One region of the Pseudoalteromonas sp. SG43-4 genome, then DNA from elsewhere that is predicted to be linked to it. Evidence: predicted binding sites of a transcription regulator. Region 1 holds the regulator's gene; each other region holds the start of a gene.
The links. Region 1 encodes sigma-54, which starts transcription at its own class of promoters, with help from an activator protein. Its sites were predicted from a motif close to GTTGGCACGNNNNTNGNNT; they were not measured.
Positions count from the first base shown of each region.

Region 1 (6,968 bases):
TCTGCCGCTTTAGCTAACAAAACCGACACAGCCGTTGGCAATGCTGTTGGCTCTAATATTACAAACATTTTACTTGTGTTAGGTATCACTGCTCTATTTCGCCCTCTTTCAGTTTCATCTAGTACGTTAAAACGTGAAATGCCATTAGTGATGCTCGTATCTTTAGCTACTTGGTATGTGTTCTCAGATAACTACTTTTCATTTAGTGAAGGTGTTGCGCTTTTAGTTGGCTTTATCGTATTCATCGGTGGGTTAATCATTGTATCTATGCGTGCAAAAAACCAAGATGACCCATTTGTCTCAGAAGCCTGCGACGATGTACCAAACGATGTACCTACTAAAAAAGCGGTATTTTGGTTAATTGTTGGCATGATACTCCTGCCGGTTAGTTCTCATTTTTTAATCGGCTCAGCTGTTGATATTGCTAAATACTTCGGCTTAAGCGACTTAGTCATTGGTTTAACAATTATTGCCATTGGTACTAGCTTGCCTGAACTTGCCGCCTCGGTTGCAGGTGTACTTAAAAATGAAGATGATTTAGCACTAGGTAATATTGTTGGCTCAAACATATTTAATATTTTAGCTGTATTACCTCTAGCAGGTATTATTAATCCTTCAGCAATTGATCCATCGTTAGTAAGCCGAGATATATTAATTATGATTGGTGCAACACTTGCTCTTATTATTATGTCATTGAACTTTAGAGGCACCCAGCGTATCAATAGGGTAGAAGGCGGCTTATTGCTAATAGCGTTTTTGGGTTACCAAGGGTATATTTTTAGTCAAGTAGGGTAAATGATGGCAACGCTAAACTTTATTGAACAAGGCCTTCGCGTTTTAGATGTTGAGCGCCAAGCACTTAGTGATATTGCACAATATGTAGATAAAAATTTTCATAACGCGTGCCAATTAATGTACGACTGTGAAGGCCGTATTATTGTTATTGGCATGGGAAAATCAGGCCATATTGGCAATAAAATAGCGGCAACCCTTGCAAGTACTGGCAGCCCAGCGTTTTTTGTTCACCCTGGTGAAGCAAGTCATGGTGATTTAGGTATGATCACTAAAAATGACGTGGTAATGCTTATTTCTAATTCAGGGGAAACAAGCGAAGTTTTAAATATCATTCCGGTTTTAAAACGACTTGGTGCCAAAATGATAGCGATGACTGGCAATACACAATCAACTATGGCAACCCTTGCTAATGTACATGTGTGCATTAAAGTAGAAAAAGAAGCTTGTTCATTGGGTCTAGCCCCTACATCAAGTACCACTGCAACGCTTGCGATGGGCGATGCCATGGCAGTTGCATTATTAGAAGCTCGCGGCTTTACAGCTGATGACTTCGCGCTATCTCACCCAGGTGGTAGTTTAGGCAAGCGCTTATTACTTACTTTAAAAGATGTTATGCACAGCGGCGCAAATACACCTATTATTGATGTCTCACAAACAGTTAAAGATGCTCTAATAGAAATGTCAGCTAAAGGATTAGGTATGACAGCCATTGTTGATGAAAATCAGCAACTCGTAGGGTTATTTACCGATGGTGACTTACGTCGCATTTTAGAACAAAGAATTGATATTCATACAACACAAATAGATGTTGTTATGACTAAGTCATGCACTACAGCTACGCAAGATATTTTAGCCGCTGAAGCGCTCAATATTATGGAACGTAAACGTATAAATGGCCTAATCGTCGTCAATGAGAAAAACCAACCTATTGGCGCATTAAATATGCAAGACCTATTAAAAGCAGGAGTGTTATAAATGCAATTTGAAGAACTCTATCAACCGCTGAGCGATGATGCAAAAGCACGCGCTAAAAAAGTAAAACTACTTATATGCGATATTGATGGTGTATTTTCTGATGGCCGTATTTACCTTGGCAATCAAGGTGAAGAGCTAAAAGCATTTAATACAAAAGATGGTTTTGGCATTAAAGCACTTATAAACAGTGGCTTTGAAGTAGCTGTTATTACTGGTCGTCATTCACAGATAGTACAACAACGTATGAGCAGCTTAACCGTACAGCATATTTATCAAGGCCAAGAAAATAAGCTCATTGCCTATCAAGAATTAAAAGATAAACTCAACCTTAGCGATGAACAAATTGCTTATATTGGTGATGACGGTCCTGACATGCCTGTTATGGAGTTAGTAGGCTTTGCCGTTGCAGTAAATGATGCCCACCCTCTTATTAAGCGTTTGTCACATTATGTAACGCAAATGCCTGGTGGTTTTGGCGCTGTGAGAGAACTCACCGATTTGCTCATGCTTGAAAATGGTAAAGCATTGACTACACAAGGCACTAGTTCATGAATGCAGCGCGCATAATACTAAGCGTTTTATTCATTAGCTGTATGGTTTGGCTTTGGTACCCTTATTTTACACAAACAAATATTGTGCCTCAGGCTGAGCCTGAAGTTGTTGCTAAGCCTGATTACATAGCTATTGAGCTCAAACAGACAGCCTATGATGAGCAAGGTAAAATTAGCCACAAAGTCACTGCGGCTAAAATGGAGCTATACCAGCAATTAGGTTTCACGTTTTTTGAAAAACCCATTTTTACTTTATATAACGAGCAACAAACGTGGCAAATAAATGCAGACGAAGCAACATTATATGAAGATAAACAATTAATTTTAGAAGGTAATGTGGTTGCCAAAAATTTAACCGATAACGCCATGATAGACAAAATCAATGCTGATAATATTCAGGTTGATATAAAGTTATTAACAATGCGTTCGGAGCAACCCGTCATTATCACTGGACCCAATTTAAAAATCACCGGTAAAGGCCTAGAAGCCGACTTGAAAACCGAAGTGATAAAACTAATTAACCATACGCGAACCATATATTATGACCAATAAAATATTAAAATCACTTATAATTCCTACACTTATACTAGCGTTTAATAGTAGTGCTGCAGAGCAAAACACGCAACCTGCTGCCAATCAAATTTCAATAAGTGCCGACAAGCAAGAAGGTCAATTGAAAGCTAATGTGGGTATTTTTGAGAAAAACGTTGAGATTATTCACGGTAATCGCCGCATTACAGCCGATCGCCTCGAAGTACACAAACGTGATGAACTTGGTGATAATAAACAATTATTAATTGCCACAGGTAGCCCTGCGCACTTTGAAGAAAAGCAATCAGACGGCACGACTATGAGCGCCAGTGCTGACGAAGTACGTTATGATGTATCTAAGCGTTTTTTAACGCTTGTTGGTAATGCACAAGTATCGCAAGCCGGACAAAAAATAAATGCTAAAAGCATTACCTACGACATAGAGCAGCAACTCATCAGTGCCGAAAAAGATGAAAACTCAACTGACCGCGTTCACACAATTTTAGTACCGATCGAAACTAAAAAAAGTAAAAAAGGCGATAAAGGTCAACCATGAGCACATTAAAAGCAGAACTATTAGCAAAAAGCTATAAAGGTCGTGAAGTTGTAAAAAACGTCGGCCTTGAAGTACAAGCTGGCAGTATAGTTGGCTTACTTGGCCCTAACGGTGCTGGTAAAACAACGACTTTTTATATGATTGTAGGGCTTGTTCCTAGCGACAAAGGTAAAATATCTATTGATGATAACGATATTACTCTTTTACCTATGCATAGTCGTGCTAGATTAGGCATAGGCTACTTACCACAAGAGTCATCGATTTTTAGAAAGCTGACTGTTTATCAAAACTTAATGGCCATTTTAGAAACGCGCAAGGAACTAAATAAACAAGCCAGAGAAGACACGCTCAATAACTTATTAGATGAATTTAGCATACAACACATTCGTGATAGCCAAGGTATGGCATTATCGGGGGGAGAACGTCGTCGTGTAGAAATAGCACGAGCGCTGGCAGCAGATCCTAAATTTATATTACTGGATGAACCGTTTGCCGGTGTTGACCCTATTTCGGTATTAGATATAAAGAAAATAATAGAACATCTTAAAAATCGTGGGATTGGTGTATTAATTACCGACCATAACGTAAGAGAGACCCTTGATGTTTGTGAAAAAGCCTACATTGTTTCTCATGGGGAGCTGATTGCATCAGGTACTCCAGAACACGTATTAAATGATAAAACAGTACGCGATGTTTACTTAGGCGAGCAATTTAGGCTGTAACATTTACGCCATGTCTTTAAGCATCTGCTAGTATTAATTATAACAACATAAAAGGATTGTTAGAGATACATGAGGCAATCACTACAGCTGCGCATGGGCCAGCAACTTACAATGACTCCACAGTTGCAACAAGCTATTCGTTTGTTGCAACTCAGTACATTGGATCTCCAGCAAGAAATACAAGAAGCTCTCGACAGTAATCCACTATTAGAGGTTGAAGAGGCAGACTATTCCGAAGACGCTGCTGGTAAAAACGAGCAAAAAGCTGATACCGATGACATAACTGTTAGCGCATCTGCTGATGATGCTCCGAGCGAATACGAACAAGATACTGGTGAAGCACTTGCAAAAGACACGCTAAGTGACGACATGGCTATGGATGTCAGTTGGGATGAGTACATGAGTGCAGCTCCTGCAGCCTCATCAGGTCCAATGCCTGAAGACGAATCAATATACCAAGGCGCCTCTACTGAAACGCTCCATGAGTATTTAATGTGGCAATTACAACTAACGCCATTTAGCCCTACAGACGAAGCTATTGCTATTGCTATTGTAGAAGCTGTCGATGATTCAGGTATTTTAACACTAAGCTGCGAAGAGATTTTAGAAAGCTTTAATCAAGAAAACGAAGATGATAACGAAGTCGAACTTGATGAAATTGAAGCGGTATTAAAACGCATCCAACTGTTTGATCCTGTTGGTATTGCTGCACGTAGTTTACAAGAGTGTTTGTGTATTCAGCTTAATCAATTTGATAAAGAAACACCTTATATTAATGAAACGAAAATGATTTTAACCGAGCATATTGATCTATTAGCAGCTCGCGACTATCGTACATTAATGAAAAAAACTAAGCTCAAAGAAGAAGAGCTTAAAGAAGTAATGACACTAATACATACTCTCAACCCAAAACCTGCAGATACTATTGTAAGGGAAGAATCTGAGTATGTTATTCCTGATGTGTCAGTTAAAAAAATTAAAGGCCGCTGGGTTGTCGAATTAAACCCAGATAGCATGCCTAAAATTCGTGTTAATAGCCAATACGCGGCAATGTCTCGCACTGTAAAATCAAGTGGCGACAGCCAGTTTATTCGCTCACATTTACAAGAAGCTAAATGGTTTATTAAAAGCTTAGAAAGTAGAAACGACACGCTATTAAAAGTTACTAATTGTATTGTTAAGCAACAACAAGGCTTTTTTGAACATGGCCCTGAAGCCATGAAACCAATGGTTTTAAATGATGTTGCTGAAATGGTAGAAATGCACGAATCGACAATTTCTCGCGTAACTACTCAAAAGTACATGCATACACCCCGTGGTATATTTGAGCTTAAATATTTTTTCTCAAGCCATGTAAGTACTGAAAACGGTGGTGAATGTTCATCTACAGCAATACGTGCGCTTATCCGAAAATTAATCGCAGCAGAAAACTCAGCAAAACCATTGAGTGATAGCAAAATAGCGGATATATTGGCTGAGCAAGGAATTAAAGTAGCGAGACGTACAATCGCAAAATACCGCGAATCTCTTGCTATTCCACCGTCAAATCAGCGTAAAAGTCTGATTTAAGACGCTAAACTAAGAGGGTAATGCTTATGCAACTAAACTTAACTGGTCGTCACGTAGAATTAACCGATTCACTAAGAGACTATATTAATACTAAATTTGCGAAGCTTGAAAGACACTCTGATCATATTAATAATGTTCATGTCATTCTCGATGTAGAAAAATTAAATCAAAAAGCAGAAGCCACAATACACGTAAGCGGTGCTGAGCTATTTGCCTCTACAGAACATCAAGATATGTATGCCGCTATTGACTCGTTGATCGACAAGCTCGATCGCCAAGTAATCAAACACAAAGAGAAGCTTGCTCGACACTAATATGATGAAATTAAGTTCACTTATATGCCAGGACTGCAGCAAAGCTGCGGTCCTTTTTAATAGCAAAAAAAGAATTTTAGAGTTCATTAGCGAACTTGCTCACGACAAACTTCCGTATTTACCGCAACAAGATATTCTTAATGCTTTAATGAGCAGAGAGAAATTAGGTAGTACAGGTATAGGACGTGGCATTGCTATTCCTCATGGAAGAATGAGCGGTGCAGAAGAGCCTTTGGCTTTAGTGCTCGTTAGCGAAACTCCAATAAACTTTGATGCAATCGATAATCGCCCTGTTGATATTTTTGTCGCACTCATCGTACCAGATGGCGATAACCAGCAGCACTTAAAGACTCTAGCAACCATTGCTGATAAACTAAACAACAAAGATTTTTGTAAACAGTTACGCAGTGCAAAATCTGATACTGAGCTTTACCAAGTTATTGTCGATCAATCATAGTTTTATAAAGGGTGTTAAATGGAGTTAATTATCATAAGCGGCCGTTCCGGTTCTGGAAAGTCGGTTGCTTTGCGCGTTGTAGAAGATTTAGGTTATTATTGCGTAGATAATATTCCAGTAAACCTACTACCTTCATTAGTTCGCAGTGTGTCTGATAGCTACGATAAAATTGCTGTTAGCATAGATGTGCGCAACATCCCTAAAGAACAAGATGAATTTAACGATATTCTTGAATACTTACCAGGCTTTGCAAACCCTACGTTATTTTATTTAGATAGTGACGATCAGACATTGATCAAACGCTTTTCTGAAACACGCAGATTACACCCACTATCAATAGACTCGTTGCCTCTTGATTTAGCCATCAAAAAAGAAAAAGAATTACTTGATGTATTAACCACTCGCGCCGACTTTATGATAGATACGACTGATTTAAGTGTTCATCAACTCGCTGAATCTATTCGTGAAAAGATTTTAGGTAAAAAAGATAAGCAACTG
Region 1 covers NZ_JACJFB010000002.1:283,923-290,890, reverse strand. Annotated here, with positions in the region: gene H5160_RS03335 (calcium/sodium antiporter) at 1-795, shown strand, start outside; gene H5160_RS03330 (KpsF/GutQ family sugar-phosphate isomerase) at 799-1,770, shown strand; gene kdsC (3-deoxy-manno-octulosonate-8-phosphatase KdsC) at 1,771-2,322, shown strand; gene lptC (LPS export ABC transporter periplasmic protein LptC) at 2,319-2,873, shown strand; gene lptA (lipopolysaccharide transport periplasmic protein LptA) at 2,863-3,408, shown strand; gene lptB (LPS export ABC transporter ATP-binding protein) at 3,405-4,130, shown strand; gene H5160_RS03305 (RNA polymerase factor sigma-54) at 4,200-5,699, shown strand; gene hpf (ribosome hibernation promoting factor) at 5,726-6,013, shown strand; gene ptsN (PTS IIA-like nitrogen regulatory protein PtsN) at 6,018-6,470, shown strand; gene rapZ (RNase adapter RapZ) at 6,489-6,968, shown strand, end outside.

Region 2 (6,968 bases), on a different contig from region 1:
AGAGCAAATAATTAATGTAGCCCAAAAGCAAGATACTCAAAACGCACGAGAAGAGTACTTAAGTGAGCTACTGGTACGTGCACTTGAGAGTGTTAACTATCCTGGGGTTATTAGGATGACTCCCATATCAGATCAGCAAAAACGTAAGCTCATAAACCTAAATGATAACGAACTAGATATGTATTGGAGTATGAGTAGTCCAGAGCGAGAGGCACTTGCTTTAGCTATTAAAATACCACTATTTAAAGGTTATATAGGAAAGCGGGCTTTACTCACTAATAAACAAAACGTAGCACGCTTTAAAGACGTAAAAACCCTAGAGCAGCTAGGAGAGTTTTCAGCAGTGCAGGGTCACAACTGGCCAGATACAAGAATAATGTCCTATAACGGCTTACGTGTAAGGCCGCTTACCAATTACCAAGCCATGTTCACTTTAACGAGCCGTGGGCGAATAGATTACTTTCCTCGCTCGTTTATTGAGGTTAATTCTGAGCTTATTGAAAACAAACAAAGTAACTTAGTCGTTGTGCCTGATTTATATATAAGCTACCCAACGGGTATTTATTATTTTGTGACTAAGAGTAAACCCGAATTGGCAAAGGCAGTAGAGGAGGGCTTAATATTAATGCAGACAAACGGCGAGTTTGATGCATTATTTAATGAATACTTCGCAAAGGATTTAAATACACTACCTTATACAAAAGGTAAAACAATAGAGATTAAGCTCGATAACCCTTATTTTTAGGCACAAAAAAAGGAGCCTAGGCTCCTTTTTAGTATGCTATTAATAGCATTTAATTAGCGAAGTAACGACTCAGTTAATACTGGACGAATTTCGCGGATAATTGCTTGAGTCAGTTTTGGTGAACCACAGATAATATTGCCGCTGTGGTTATAGTTATTACCACCGGCGAAATCTACAACCATACCGCCCGCTTCTTTAACCATTAGTTCGCCCGCAGCAGAGTTCCAAGGTTTTAAACCAATTTCAAAAAATCCATCAACACGGCCAGCTGCAACGTATGCCATATCTAAAGCAGAACAACCTGCACGGCGAATATCAGCAGTGTGTACAAACAATGCTTTAAACGCTTCAGTGTATGCATCCATGTGGTTTTTGTTTTTGAAAGGGAAACCAGTAGCAAGTACAGTGCCTGCAAGAACCGTAGTTTTGCTAACGCGTAGACGTTTACTGTTTAACTGAGTGCCTTGACCGCGAGATGCAGTGAAAAGCTCACCACGAATTGGATCATAAATAACAGCTTGGTCTAAACGACCTTTAACTTTAAGTGCGATAGAAACCGCGTAATGAGGGATACCTTTGATGAAGTTAGTTGTTCCATCGATAGGATCTACAATCCATTGGTAATCATCATCCTTGCCTTTATGCTCACCTAGTTCTTCACCAACAATTGAGTGAGTAGGGTAAGACTGTAAAATAGTGTCACGAATTACGGCTTCGGCTTCTTTATCAATGTTAGTTACTAAGTCGTTAGCGCCTTTTTGTTGCACTTCAACTTTTGATAAATCTTCACTTGCGCGAAGTAAAATTTTGCCTGCGTTGCGCGCAGCGCGAACCGCAATGTTTAACATTGGATGCATGGTATTACCTTTGGGTTGTAAAAGAACGTTTATATATTTCAGCCGGCGTATTTTAGCGACTTTTGCCATAAAGTAAACAATAAACCCCAAATACTTGTGTTTGTTTTTTATACAAGATTGAAAAGTTTATATATTTTTAAAAAATAATTATCTGCATTTAAATAAATTAATTTTAAATAACACTTTACCTAAAGTTAACTTGAGGTTTTATCGTGCTCCTAACTTAACTGATAGGATAACATTATGTATTTAGAGCACGTAAACTTAGTCGCGAGTGATATAGATAGTATGCTTACATTTTATCGCGCTGTATTTCCACATTGGTCGATTAGAAGTGAGGGCAGAGGCGATTGGCATGGAAAACCAAGACGCTGGGTACACTTTGGAGATGACACGCATTACATTGCGATAAGCAGTCATGGTGAAGGTGAAAACAGAAACTTATCGGGCCATCAAATTGGTTTTGCACACTTTGCTTATGTAACTAATAATTTAAGCGCAGTAGTAATGCGCTTAAATAAAGCGGGTTTTACTCTAAGCAAGCAAGGTAGCGAGAATCCTTTCAGAAAGAATGTCTACTTTATTGATCCTGCAGGGTTTGAAGTTGAGTTTGTAGAGTATTTAAGTGATATACCAAGCGAGCGAAATAACGATTTATAATAAAATACTAAGCAGCACGCTAAAGTGCTGCTACTCAATTATAGTGAGCGGTTATTATTACCCGTGCCAAACTGGGTTTTTAGCTCATTTGCAAAGCTCATAAATTTTTCTTTAATTGTGCGCTTTATTTTCACTTCAACCGAGCCCATTACTGCCTTTCCTTCAATATGAATTGTAGGGCCTTGGCGTTTGTTAAGCGACACAGATTTATTTTCAAGGCTACTTAAAATACAAAACATTTTAGACACTACATTGACATGCTCTGGTACGTAAATTTCATCGCTACCAAAAATACAGTTAACGTAAATAGTTACATTTTGATGCGCAAAAATAGCATCGGTAAAATCAAGCACCACCGATCCCATAAAGTTACTCAAATATATATTTTTTGGTACAACCCACTGACCACTTCGCTCGTTAGATCCTAAAATACTGCGTAATGTAAAATCATCATCACTGTTTTGCTGTGCACTATAATGTGGTGTAAATTGCGATTGTTTTTCTGCTTTATATTGCTGATCGGTATTAAGTGTTAAGTCTTCTACTAAGGCTAGCAGTGCTTCGTTATTAGGTGCATCCATCGCATTATCTAAACGTCTTTCAAATGCATCAACAGAAATAACACCATGACTGTAATTATAAATTAATTGATCAATCACTTGTTCGCGTACTTGCTCTATTGGGCGGTCTTCAACTTTTACAGACATGAGTTATTCCTTATTATATTTACTATTGATACTGCTCTTGTAGTTAGGCTGCAAACCGCGTACCAAATATAATTTCATTAATTATCAATTGGTTATTTTTTAACGGTGTTTTTTGTTTTGTTATATTAACGATAGATTAACCAAAAGAGCAATTATCTAGCTATTTTCACTATTTGAGAAAGTTTTACCGAGTAGCCTGTAAATAGTTACACAAACATAGATAAGGTTTTATCTTTTAATTAATTCAAGTCTTTGAATTTTAAGTATAAATAAAGTTGGCCTGAAGCTCGCATTAGTTAAAGTGTCTTTAATCAAAAGGAGAAAGATTATGAAAACATTTAACAAATCTATTATCGCAGCTCTAGTTCTTGGTACTACGGCTATGGGTGCCCAAGCAAACAGCTGGGAAAACGAAAGTAAAGATGCTTGGATTGATGGTAAGGCAGAAACCGTTCTACTTATGAACACTAATCTAAACAACTTTGACATTAACACTGATGTAAAAAATGGCAAGGTAGTACTTACAGGTAAAGTTAATAGCGAACTCGATAAAGAGCTAGCAGAAGAACTTGTACTTAGCCTAGATGGTGTAACTGATGTTGATAACAGCCTTACTGTTGTTAAAAGCATGGACACCGAAGATAAAAACAACGACATGATGGACGATGATGATAACGACCTAACGGACGCTAAAATCACCACTGTAATCACAACTCGCTTCCTGTTTGACTCAGAAGTAGGTGGTACAGACATTGATGTTGATACCGACAACGGTGTGGTAACTCTGAATGGCTCTGTAGAGTCTGAAGCTGAAAAGCAACTAGCAGTTAAAATTGCTAAAAATGCTGAAGATGTTCGCGACGTAGTTGATAAACTAGCTATTGTTGCTGAATAATACAGTGTAGTTAAGGCCCAGTAATGCTGGGCTTTAAGTCTTTTCAATGTTTAATTTAAATGGAGTTTGATCATGGATATTATTCGTATAATACTTTCGGTTTTATTACCGCCATTAGGTGTGTTTTTGCAAGTTGGCTTAGGTATGCATTTTTGGTTAAATATTCTATTAACACTGCTAGGTTATTTCCCAGGGTTAATACATGCAATCTACATTATTGCGAAAAAATAATGACAGATTATATATTGTGTAAGCCGACTACTGAGGTTTAGCTAAATACTTTAGTACCGATCGGCTCACAATATTAGTTTTTAGAGAGTTTTTAGAGAGTTTTTAGATTAAATCCAATTTTTAAAACTCTTCAACCCATTAATTCACTTCCTTAACTCACTCCCAATATTATTTTAAAACTATACTTATTGTTTACTAATAAGCTTTCCAGCTAACAGTCGCGCTCAGATTCTGATTTGATGCCATTTAGGAAATCTTCAACATTAGTGTGTTTATACATCCATAATATACAATCAAATACCTTATTATTTAGTGACAATATTACCTTCACTTCTAGTGTTATCATTAAACTAGGTTTTTAGGCATGTTGAGGTAGTTAATTGAATATTCGACTTATAATGTTAGGCGTTGTGTCATTCATTTTTTATTTTAGTTGGGCCTTCTGGGCAAATAGTGCGGCAGACATTGCTAAATCGGTCACTTTTCAAGCTGCATTAGTGCAAGGGTTGTATAGTGGATTTGTAACGCTGTTTTTTACCTTTATTTTAGAAAAGGTCGTCAACAAGTATAAGTTTAGTTATGTAACGCTTGCGTTCGTAACTCCAATTATTTGTATGTTTCATTCTAAAACACCACAAAACGTCGCAATACGACAAAGTTTTAATAATGCAATTAACTCTAGCGCCTCGTATTTAAGTAATAAAAAAATAGCAGGCGTACTTTTTGCGCCTATTATTCCGATTACTGTTCAATCGAGCTTAGTGATTATGGTGAATGTAGTTAATCAGACACCTAATCTGGCACTGACAGTAGCCCCAAGCATATTTTTTACAGCCTTGTATGCCTACACATATATGTTAGCTTTGCTTAAAAAGTAGAGGGTTAAATATAAAAGACTATATGGGATAGGTTTTGTTTATAATTTAATGCAGTGAATAGCACGGTAAATATCTTACATTTTATGTTTATGCCCACTTAAAAGATTACTATTTAAGCAGTTAGCTTGTTGATTGTTAAAATAAAGGTTTTTGGTAGTGACAAGCACCTAAAAAGTTTTTATACTGCAACCCGCTTTAGTCGCTCTGTGACTGAACGCTTCAAAAATTAACTGCCTAGCAGTTATATAAAGTTGGCCCCTTAGCTCAGTTGGTTAGAGCACACGACTCATAATCGTTAGGTCCCCAGTTCGAGTCTGGGAGGGGCCACCACTTTTACAAATTTCCCAAGTAAATATCTATCCAAATTATTTAAAGCTACATTAATTTAATATTGTGTAATTTTTATTCTTTAGTTACCCCTAAGAATAAACGTAATCTAAATAAAGTTAATCCATAGATTAAGCTAAGCTTTCTTAAATTTGGAATAGTGCGAATGCACTATTAAATTCCAGCGTTAGATCAGATGCTTTGCTTTATAAGTGACAGTGATCAGCATTTAATGTCAGAAGACAAAAAAGCCCCTATTGGGGCTTTTTACTTACTAGTGTTTACTTTTATTGCTCAAAGCTACAAGAGTTAACTAATTTTTACGGTATATCTCATGCTCAATATCGTAAATATTTACGCTTAGACTGTCTGATGCTCTGCAATATGTTTTTAAACATGAAAGTAGCAGTTCGCTTAACATTTGTTTTTGCTCAATTGAGCGTCCTGCCAAAATATGTACCGCGATATGTATAAACCCTGATTTTCCTGCGCCAAGTTGATATTGCTGATAAGCAATAGCACGTGTTTTTATGGTTTCTAATTCAAACAAGTTACTTTCGAAAGCGGTTGTATGAATTTTTTCTACCAGTACTTGAGGTAAAACGGGGAGGTCTTCTGAGTGTTCAATAATAATGTGCGGCATTTAGGCGTTTCCTATTATGAGTTACTGCATGAGCGAGAGGTAATTGTACCAAATACAAGAGGGGTCACTAAACCCTGAGCTATCTAAAATCTTTACTTTAAACTAATTTAGTCGTATTTATTTTTGATGTTAGTATAAAAACAAACAGGTGAACCTTCGCTTAGTAACTTATCTACTAAGTTACCTATATATTAATTAAGGATAAGTATGAAATTACCACAAAAATTTAAACGTTTAGTTTTACTTGCAGGTGCTGTTGTTACATTAAGTGCTTGCTCTGATGATGTTGCGTCGGTAAGTCTTGGGTTATTTACAACTAAAGATGTTGTGGTGAATTCGCAGCAAGATCCAATCCTCGAAGGCGTTACTTGTCATATTAGTCATATAGAGGCTAATTTGGACTTTTCTGACCCGTCAGATATGTCTATAGCGTGTCGTCAAACAGGGCCTATTACAGCGCAGCAACTACAAAAAATAGACCGCAGTAAATCAGGTGAGGTGATATTTAAATCATCTAAAAGTATATTATTTAAATCACTAAAAGTGCGCCGTATTTACGATGCTGAAAACCGTACCTTATTGTATTTATCGTATTCAACTAAAGAATCCAGTGGTAGCCACCACCATGCACTATCAACAGTGCCGCTATACAATACTCAAGCGTGGGATTGGGCACTTACACAGAAAAACTAAACTGGTACCTAAACTAAAATCTAAAAGAGCACACTATGTTAGCTTTATTTAAATCAAAGCCATTATTAGAGCAGCAAGAACAGCAATGGCTTATTGATACATTTATTTGGGCTGTAGAAAACTTTGATGCTGAATTTTTTACAAAGCACACTCAAATAATACTGCCAACGGCCACTTTTTTCCCCGATTCGGTATCGAGCATAGAAGAGATGGCGAGTAATGTTTTTACCCGCGTTACTAATTACGCGGGTATGAACGCATGGCCTATCCAACTAGTTGCACCGCAGCAGTTACAACCGCAAGTTTTTCCGCACTTTGAATTTAGTGATGAA
Region 2 covers NZ_JACJFB010000004.1:101,120-108,087, forward strand. Annotated here, with positions in the region: gene H5160_RS05565 (ABC transporter substrate-binding protein) at 1-745, shown strand, start outside; gene suhB (inositol-1-monophosphatase) at 799-1,602, opposite strand; gene H5160_RS05575 (VOC family protein) at 1,846-2,262, shown strand; gene H5160_RS05580 (LiaF domain-containing protein) at 2,301-2,969, opposite strand; gene H5160_RS05585 (BON domain-containing protein) at 3,298-3,864, shown strand; gene H5160_RS05590 (YqaE/Pmp3 family membrane protein) at 3,937-4,095, shown strand; gene H5160_RS05595 (hypothetical protein) at 4,476-4,973, shown strand; tRNA gene H5160_RS05600 (tRNA-Ile) at 5,227-5,303, shown strand; gene H5160_RS05605 (5-carboxymethyl-2-hydroxymuconate Delta-isomerase) at 5,614-5,943, opposite strand; gene H5160_RS05610 (CreA family protein) at 6,151-6,636, shown strand; gene H5160_RS05615 (hypothetical protein) at 6,672-6,968, shown strand, end outside.
Region 2: the regulator sigma-54 is predicted to act here: its motif matches at 3,244-3,262, upstream of H5160_RS05585 (BON domain-containing protein).

Region 3 (6,968 bases), on a different contig from region 1:
TTACGTACTTTTTCATCGTTTAGTTTTGCTAAAAAAGCATCTTTATTTTCACCAAATGCTTGCTTCCAAAATAACTCATCCATTATTTTTGAAGCGTCAATAAGCTTTGCAACCATTGCTCGTTGATTATCGCTTAAGTGCGATAAATCACTTTGTAAGCTAAAGTCGGTGTAAATATCTAAACGTTGTTTATCTGCATTAATAAGCTTAGGGCCTGACTGTGCACTGCTTTTTTGAGCAAGCTCTACGGCTGTGTTGTCGGTAGAAGACGGCGCTTGTTCAGAACATGCGCTAAGAAAAACGACACCAGAGAGCATAATTGCTTGGCTAATTTTATTTAAGATCATTATATTGCCTGTTAAAAAGTAAGTTTAATAATTTGTACTGCTTTAGTTAAAATATTAAGTATGTACAAACGCTTCCTTATTGTGAGTGCATTAAAGCAAAACTAAATGGTAAATAGCAAGTATTTGGCGTTGTAAGGCAAGCATGAGCGGTAAAGCATTATAAATAAAAATAAACTTCTATAATTTTCTTAACTTTATCGGTAAGTTAGACAATACTAATTATATTACTAATACGAAAATTAACTGCCTGAGTTTGCAGTTACTTTACAGGCTGAACACAAAAGGATGGCAGCTTTATGTCTACAGAAAACGCTTTATTAACGATTCTAGTCGATAGAATAAATAACGATACGTTGGTTTTACCAACGCTACCTGAAGTAGCGATTAAGGTTCGCCAAGCTGCAGATAACCCAGATGTGAATTTAATCCAAATGTCAGATGTAATCTCACAAGATCCAGCGCTTTCAGCTCGTATGATAAAAGTAGCTAATAGTGCGATTATGGGACGTTCTGTAAAAGTATCTAATTTACAACAGGCAGTGACTCGTATTGGATTACGTCAAATTAAAAACATTGCTACAGCTATGGCTATGGAACAATTATTTGTATCAAATAATGAGCTAATTAAAGGCTACATGGGTAAGGCATGGCAAAAAACATTAACCGTTGCTAGCCATTCAATATCACTCATGGAGTTTTATTTAAAAAATAGTAAGCACACGTCACTAAACCGCGATTCTATTACACTCGCCGCACTTGTTTATAATATTGGTGTATTACCAATTTTAACTGAAGCTGAGCGCCACCCAGAGGTATTTGCTAATCCAAGCTTTTTGGCTCATGCAATTCAAAAGCTGAGTGGAAAAATTGGCTCATCTATTATGCAAGCGTGGGAATTCCCTAAAGAGTTTGTTGATGTAGCTCAGAGCTGGGCTGACCCAAGTTACAAACCTGAAAAAGTAAGTTACGTGGATTTTATTCGAGTAGGGGCTATTTTAGAGGGCACGTTACAAGTTTCTGATAAGTCGGCAGCGCTGCAAACGTATATAGACAAAGGCGTTATACCGTCTATGCAGCTATTCACAAGTGATGAGTACAACGACATGCTAAAAGATGTGAAAAACATGTTTAGCTAAAAGTGCCTTCCTACACAACCCAAAAGGGTTAACTTGCGTTAACCCTTTTTTAGTTTTATTTTTCGGTGGTATTTTCTGTTTTAGTTTTTTCGTATCGCTTTATTCCTGCTACCCATGTTTGCAGTACGTTTGTTTTGTATATCTCCTCAACAGGTACTTTAAAGTAGTCTTTATCAATTAAAATAAAGTCGGCCCATTTACCTTTTTCTAAACTACCTACCTTAAATTCTTGATGAGCTGCATAGGCGCCGCCAAGAGTAAATGCACGTAATGCATCTTCGCGGCTTAGTACTTCACTTGCACGCCAGCCGTTTTCCGGTAGTTTGTTATGATCCATGCGTGTAATGGCTGAATACAAACCATCAAATGGATTTGCAAGCTCTACAGGGTAATCAGAGCCCGCTGCAACAACCGAACCTTGCTGTAAAAATGTTTGCCACGCGTAGGCGCCGCTTAGTTGTTTTTCAGTTAAACGCTGCTCTGCCATATGCATATCAGAAGTGGCATGTACCGGCTGCATTGAAGGGATTATTTTTAACGCTTTAAAGCGAGGGATATCATCAGGGGTTACAATTTGGGCGTGCTCTATTCGGTTTCGCAGTAATATACCGCCCGTTTTTTTAAACACATTTTGATAGGCATCAAGTACTACTTTATTTGCTTTGTCGCCAATGGCGTGAGTATTTGCGCTAAAGCCGCTTTTAAAGCTTTGTGTAAAGAGTGCTTCGAGTTTCTCTTGCGTTTCAAGCATTAAACCATGGTGACCAGGTCTGTCTGCATATTCTTCAATAAGTGCTGCACCACGAGAGCCCAGTGCGCCATCGGCGTAAACTTTAACACTGCGAATTTCCATAAAGTCATTTTTGTCGTGGTATCGGCCTGCCTTTAACATTGTGTCTAAATCAGGGCTTGCACCACTTAACATTGCCACAATACGTAGTGGTAAATTACCAAGGTCGCCGCGCTCTTTATAAACCTCCCATGTGGTTTTATCAATACCTGCATCGTGAGTAGAGGTAATGCCTAAACTTAATAAATGTTTACCTGCTGCATCAAGTGAGTCACTTATATCTTGTTTTGAAGGGGCTGGCATATACTGGGTAATTAGCGATTCTGCTTTGTCTACAAAAATACCCGTAGGATTGCCAAATTCGTCTTTAATTATCTCACCGCCTTCAGGTGCTTTTGTTTGGGCGGTAATACCTGCAAGTTCGAGCGCTTTTGAATTAACCCAAACGGCGTGGCTATCAACTCGAGAAAGCACCACAGGTCGATCGTTAACTACTTTGTCTAAATCTTTAGCAGTAGGAAAGCGTGTATCAGACCAAAGCTCTTGGTTCCAACCTCGTCCTGTAATCCAACCTTGTTTGTTATCGGCAAATACTTTTAGTTTATTCGTTACTTCATCAACCGATTTTGCACCGCGTACATCAAGTTGCGATAAATTATCGCCAAGGCCAATAACGTGCCCATGAGCATCAATTAAGCCTGGTAATAAGGTATTACCGTGCGCGTCAATTAGCTTGGCATCTGGGTAGCTATCTTTAAGTGTATCGCTACCTAGTTTTACTACCTTGCCATTTTTAATAACGAGGGTAGTAAACTGCTGTACTTCACCTTGGTATAAAGGGGTATAACCATTTGCGTTATAAATTACTTTTGTTTGTGCAAGAGTGTAACTAGAACTAGCGCAAAGGCTGGCTAGTATGAGTGGTTTGATTATTTTTTTGAGCGACATGGTTACTTAATTTTTATTGTTAATTTACTTACATTAACAAACTTGATTTTATAATACCAATGAATTGATAGGCCTCATTATAAGGTTTTTCTCTTTACTAACTGTTTACAAAATAGGTAATTGATGTGATTATTTAGTATGTAAAACAATCAATAAAGCATAAGGAAACGCTATGAAAGCCCTCTATTTATTACTCCCATTAACTTCATTACTTGCGGCATGTGGAGCAACACCTACGACAGAGGAAACTGTTGAAAAGCTAGATTATATAGATTTATCAAGTGTTGAGCTGCGCGATAGGGTGAAAGACTATTGGAATATTTTAACAAGAACAGAACCACAATATCCAATAGCTGCTGCAAAAAAAGGTCTTGCAGGTTGTGTAGAACTCATGACTATCATTAATTCTGAGGGTAGGGCGCAAGGATATAAAGTAACCTCCTCATATCCTAAAGGGTTATTTGATGAAGCCGCAGCTCAATCTTTAAGTACATGGGCCTGGTTGCCTACTAACGTAAATGTAGCTAAACAGCCTGTTCTTACTCATATTAGAATTGATTTCACTATTGACTCAAAACCAGTAGGTGAAAAATATTTAAAGAATTGTCCGGCTGGCGAAGCATTTCAAATAACGGGAGAAAGAAGAAAGTCATAAGATTTTAAGTGGAGTATTTATATATCTCACTTTGGTGGTGCGTTTGCATAACAGGTAATTGATGCAACTACTTAAAAAATTATTTATAACGAATTAATAAGGGAATGCTATGAAAGCTCTCTATTTATTACTCCCTTGAGCATGATGCTGACAGCCTGTAGCTCAATGTCTGATAAACAAGTAAACGATGAAATGCCGAGTTTTATTGATTTATCAAGTCCTGAACTGCGAAGTAAGGTAGGTGAATACTGGGATGTTGCTAAAAGAGTTGAGCCGCGATGTCAGATAGAAGCTGCAAAGAAAAGTATTTAAGGCTGTGTTGAGTTTGCTATGTTAATTAATTCACAAGGTGAAGTCCAAGGGTATAAGGTTGTCTCGTCTTACCCTGAGGGCGTGTTTGATATTGATGCGGCAGCTGCTGTGGGTTTATGGCGCTGGAAACCGACAGTTGAAAATACGAGTAAGCAACCGATTCTAACTTATCTCAAAATGGATTTTATGGTGAGCCCAAAACCTACTGATGCAGAGTACTTAGCGCATTGTTCTAAAAATAAAGTCTGAACGTAATTAATAGTATAAATATAATAAGCTAGGTGTTTGTGTACCTAGCTATAAGACTACTTACTTGCATATAAACTGTATTCACTTAGCGTTAGCTTGCCGTCTTTGTCTTGATCATAGCTTGAAAATCGAGACCACAAAGCGGGGTCTACAGCGGTTTCTGAACGTGTTAAAAAACCATCCTGGTTTCTATCAAGTTTTTCAAATTGCTCTGCAACATTGTTGCTTGCAGCAAAGCCTAATGTGCTAAAAATACTAAACGCAAAAAGCGCTATATAGCTTGTTTTTTTCATGAAAAATACTCAGTAGAGGTTATTGGTAAGGTAATTTTTAAATTCGATTAACGAAATTTGGTTATCTTGGTTTTTGTCCCATTTTACAAATGTGTTTAATAGTTGTGGTTGGGGATCAAGTTCGTCATGCGTTAAATAGCCACTTTTGTCGCTATCGAGGTGATCAAAGCGTTGCTTTACATCAAGTGCAGCGGCATCAAAGCTTAATAGCATTAAGATGCTTATAATAAGGGGAAGTATCTTCATGGTGTTCCTTCCAAAAGATGTATTTAAAGTTTGTGGCTAAAATAAAGTGAAAAGGAAAAAGCACTTGCCGTAATTTAACTCCCAACATTAAATCCTTTTACACACTCCCTCAGGGATTATGGCAAATGCTTTTAATTCCAGTTTACCTATAACAAGCTTAAGTAAAGCTTAATCAGTAATTACTCATTAAGGTTTAAAGCTTTCAAATTCTTTTTTTGAGACTTTTTCATCACCGTCTTCATCTAAGTCGGCAAACTGTCTCATTACTTCCTTGTCTTCCTTTGCTTCTGCAATTGATATTTGTCCGTCCATATCTTTATCTAAGTGGGCAAAACGCACATTTGTTGGCGATGCAATTACAGTGGCACTAATTGCTAAAAACATTAATGAAAAAGCGGCTATAAGTTGTTTCATAATCACGTTCCTTATTAAATGAGTTTATTGAATAAATTTTTTGAATTCATCTAGCGACAATTGCCCATCTTGATTAGTATCAATTTGAGAAAAATTCTCGTGTAACACAGCATCTTCACCTGCTTCGGCTTCACTTAATGTGCCGTTACTGTCTTTATCAAGTTCGTTAAAAGTCGCGTGAACGTCCATTGCGTGTGCATTAGCGCCTAAAAAGCCTAAAGCCAGTAATGATGAAATTACTAAAATGCGTTTGTTCATAATTATTTCCTTATTGATTAAAGTTATTACTCCTATTACAAAAATGGTGCCAATAATAATTGTTGTTATTTTTCAACTGGTTATTGTTTTAGCTTTAAGCCAGTGAGAAGTTTTTACTGGGTTTATTGTAATTTTTGTGCGCCTTTTGCAACACTATTTAGCGGGGTTAAAAGGGAGTTTATTAAAATCAACGAGTTACGTTGTCTCTATTTGGCGACACATTGTTTTGTAGTGCTGGCTGTTAATCGTATTAAATATAATTGCTGGTTCAGCTAGTGTATAAGGTAAGCACTTAATAATAGAACGCTTAACTTAAAAGGACTAAACGAAATGCCAGCAACCATAGCTAAAAAATACCAAGCAATGCTTAACTGGCGGCCTAATTTAATTGGGCAATTTGCAATGAGTATGCTGCTTTCGTTACTGCCGCTTTCTATAGTGGTGATCGTATTTTTAAATGCGCTTAATAAGCAATTAGCGGTTACTCAAAGTATTGTGAGTAGCAACTACCAAGTTACCAAATCGTTTAACACTTTAAAGCAAGAACTCAACAGCCTTGAACGCGCCACTAGACAAAACTGGGTATTAAAAAGTGAATCGCTCGACAAACTCATTGTTGATAAATGGCAATCATCCCTGCAAAGCATTGATGAACTCAAATTTGTAAACACGAATAAAGAGTATATCAACCAATGGCAACGCTTATATACCACCTTACAAACCGCGCATGTAAAACTCGTTGAGCAAAAACAACAACAAGCTGAGCTATTTGTGCCAGTGAGCGATTTAATTGCTGAACTTACTTTATGGTTACGTGATAAAAACGAAGCGCAAATTACCAATAACCAAAATGAGCTTACAAGCCTGCAAGCGTCATTTATAAACTGGCTGGTGGCACTTATCCCACTGACTTTAATTGTTGGGGGAGGTTTTTTATGGCGCATAAGTGGGCGGCTAAAAGGGTTAACTACGGTTATTGATAAGCTTGGACAGGGGCATTGGCAGCAAAAAATATCTGTGAAAGGTTCAGCTGAGCTTGTTGAGCTAGGAGAAAAGCTCCAATGGGTACAAGAACAGCTTCATATGCTTGAGCAGCAAAAAGATACTTTTTTACGCCATGTAACTCATGAGCTAAAAACGCCGCTTGCTTCAATGGTTGAAGGCACTGACTTATTAACTGATGAAATAGTAGGCCCAATTACTGCTGAGCAAAAAGCGGTGCTTGAGCTCATTAGCCAATCTATGGTGCGCCTTCGCACAATGATTGACAGTTTGCTGAGTTATAATGCTATTCGCACCAGTAAAGATAGCCTAAGCGAA
Region 3 covers NZ_JACJFB010000009.1:21,705-28,672, forward strand. Annotated here, with positions in the region: gene H5160_RS10460 (dipeptidyl-peptidase 3 family protein) at 1-347, opposite strand, end outside; gene H5160_RS10465 (HDOD domain-containing protein) at 644-1,483, shown strand; gene H5160_RS10470 (amidohydrolase) at 1,539-3,221, opposite strand; gene H5160_RS10475 (energy transducer TonB) at 3,394-3,876, shown strand; gene H5160_RS20415 (hypothetical protein) at 4,042-4,188, shown strand; gene H5160_RS20420 (energy transducer TonB) at 4,207-4,437, shown strand; gene H5160_RS10485 (calcium-binding protein) at 4,494-4,730, opposite strand; gene H5160_RS10490 (calcium dependent protein) at 4,740-4,976, opposite strand; gene H5160_RS10495 (hypothetical protein) at 5,163-5,390, opposite strand; gene H5160_RS10500 (EF-hand domain-containing protein) at 5,415-5,648, opposite strand; gene H5160_RS10505 (sensor histidine kinase KdpD) at 5,979-6,968, shown strand, end outside.
Region 3: the regulator sigma-54 is predicted to act here: its motif matches at 5,684-5,702, upstream of H5160_RS10500 (EF-hand domain-containing protein).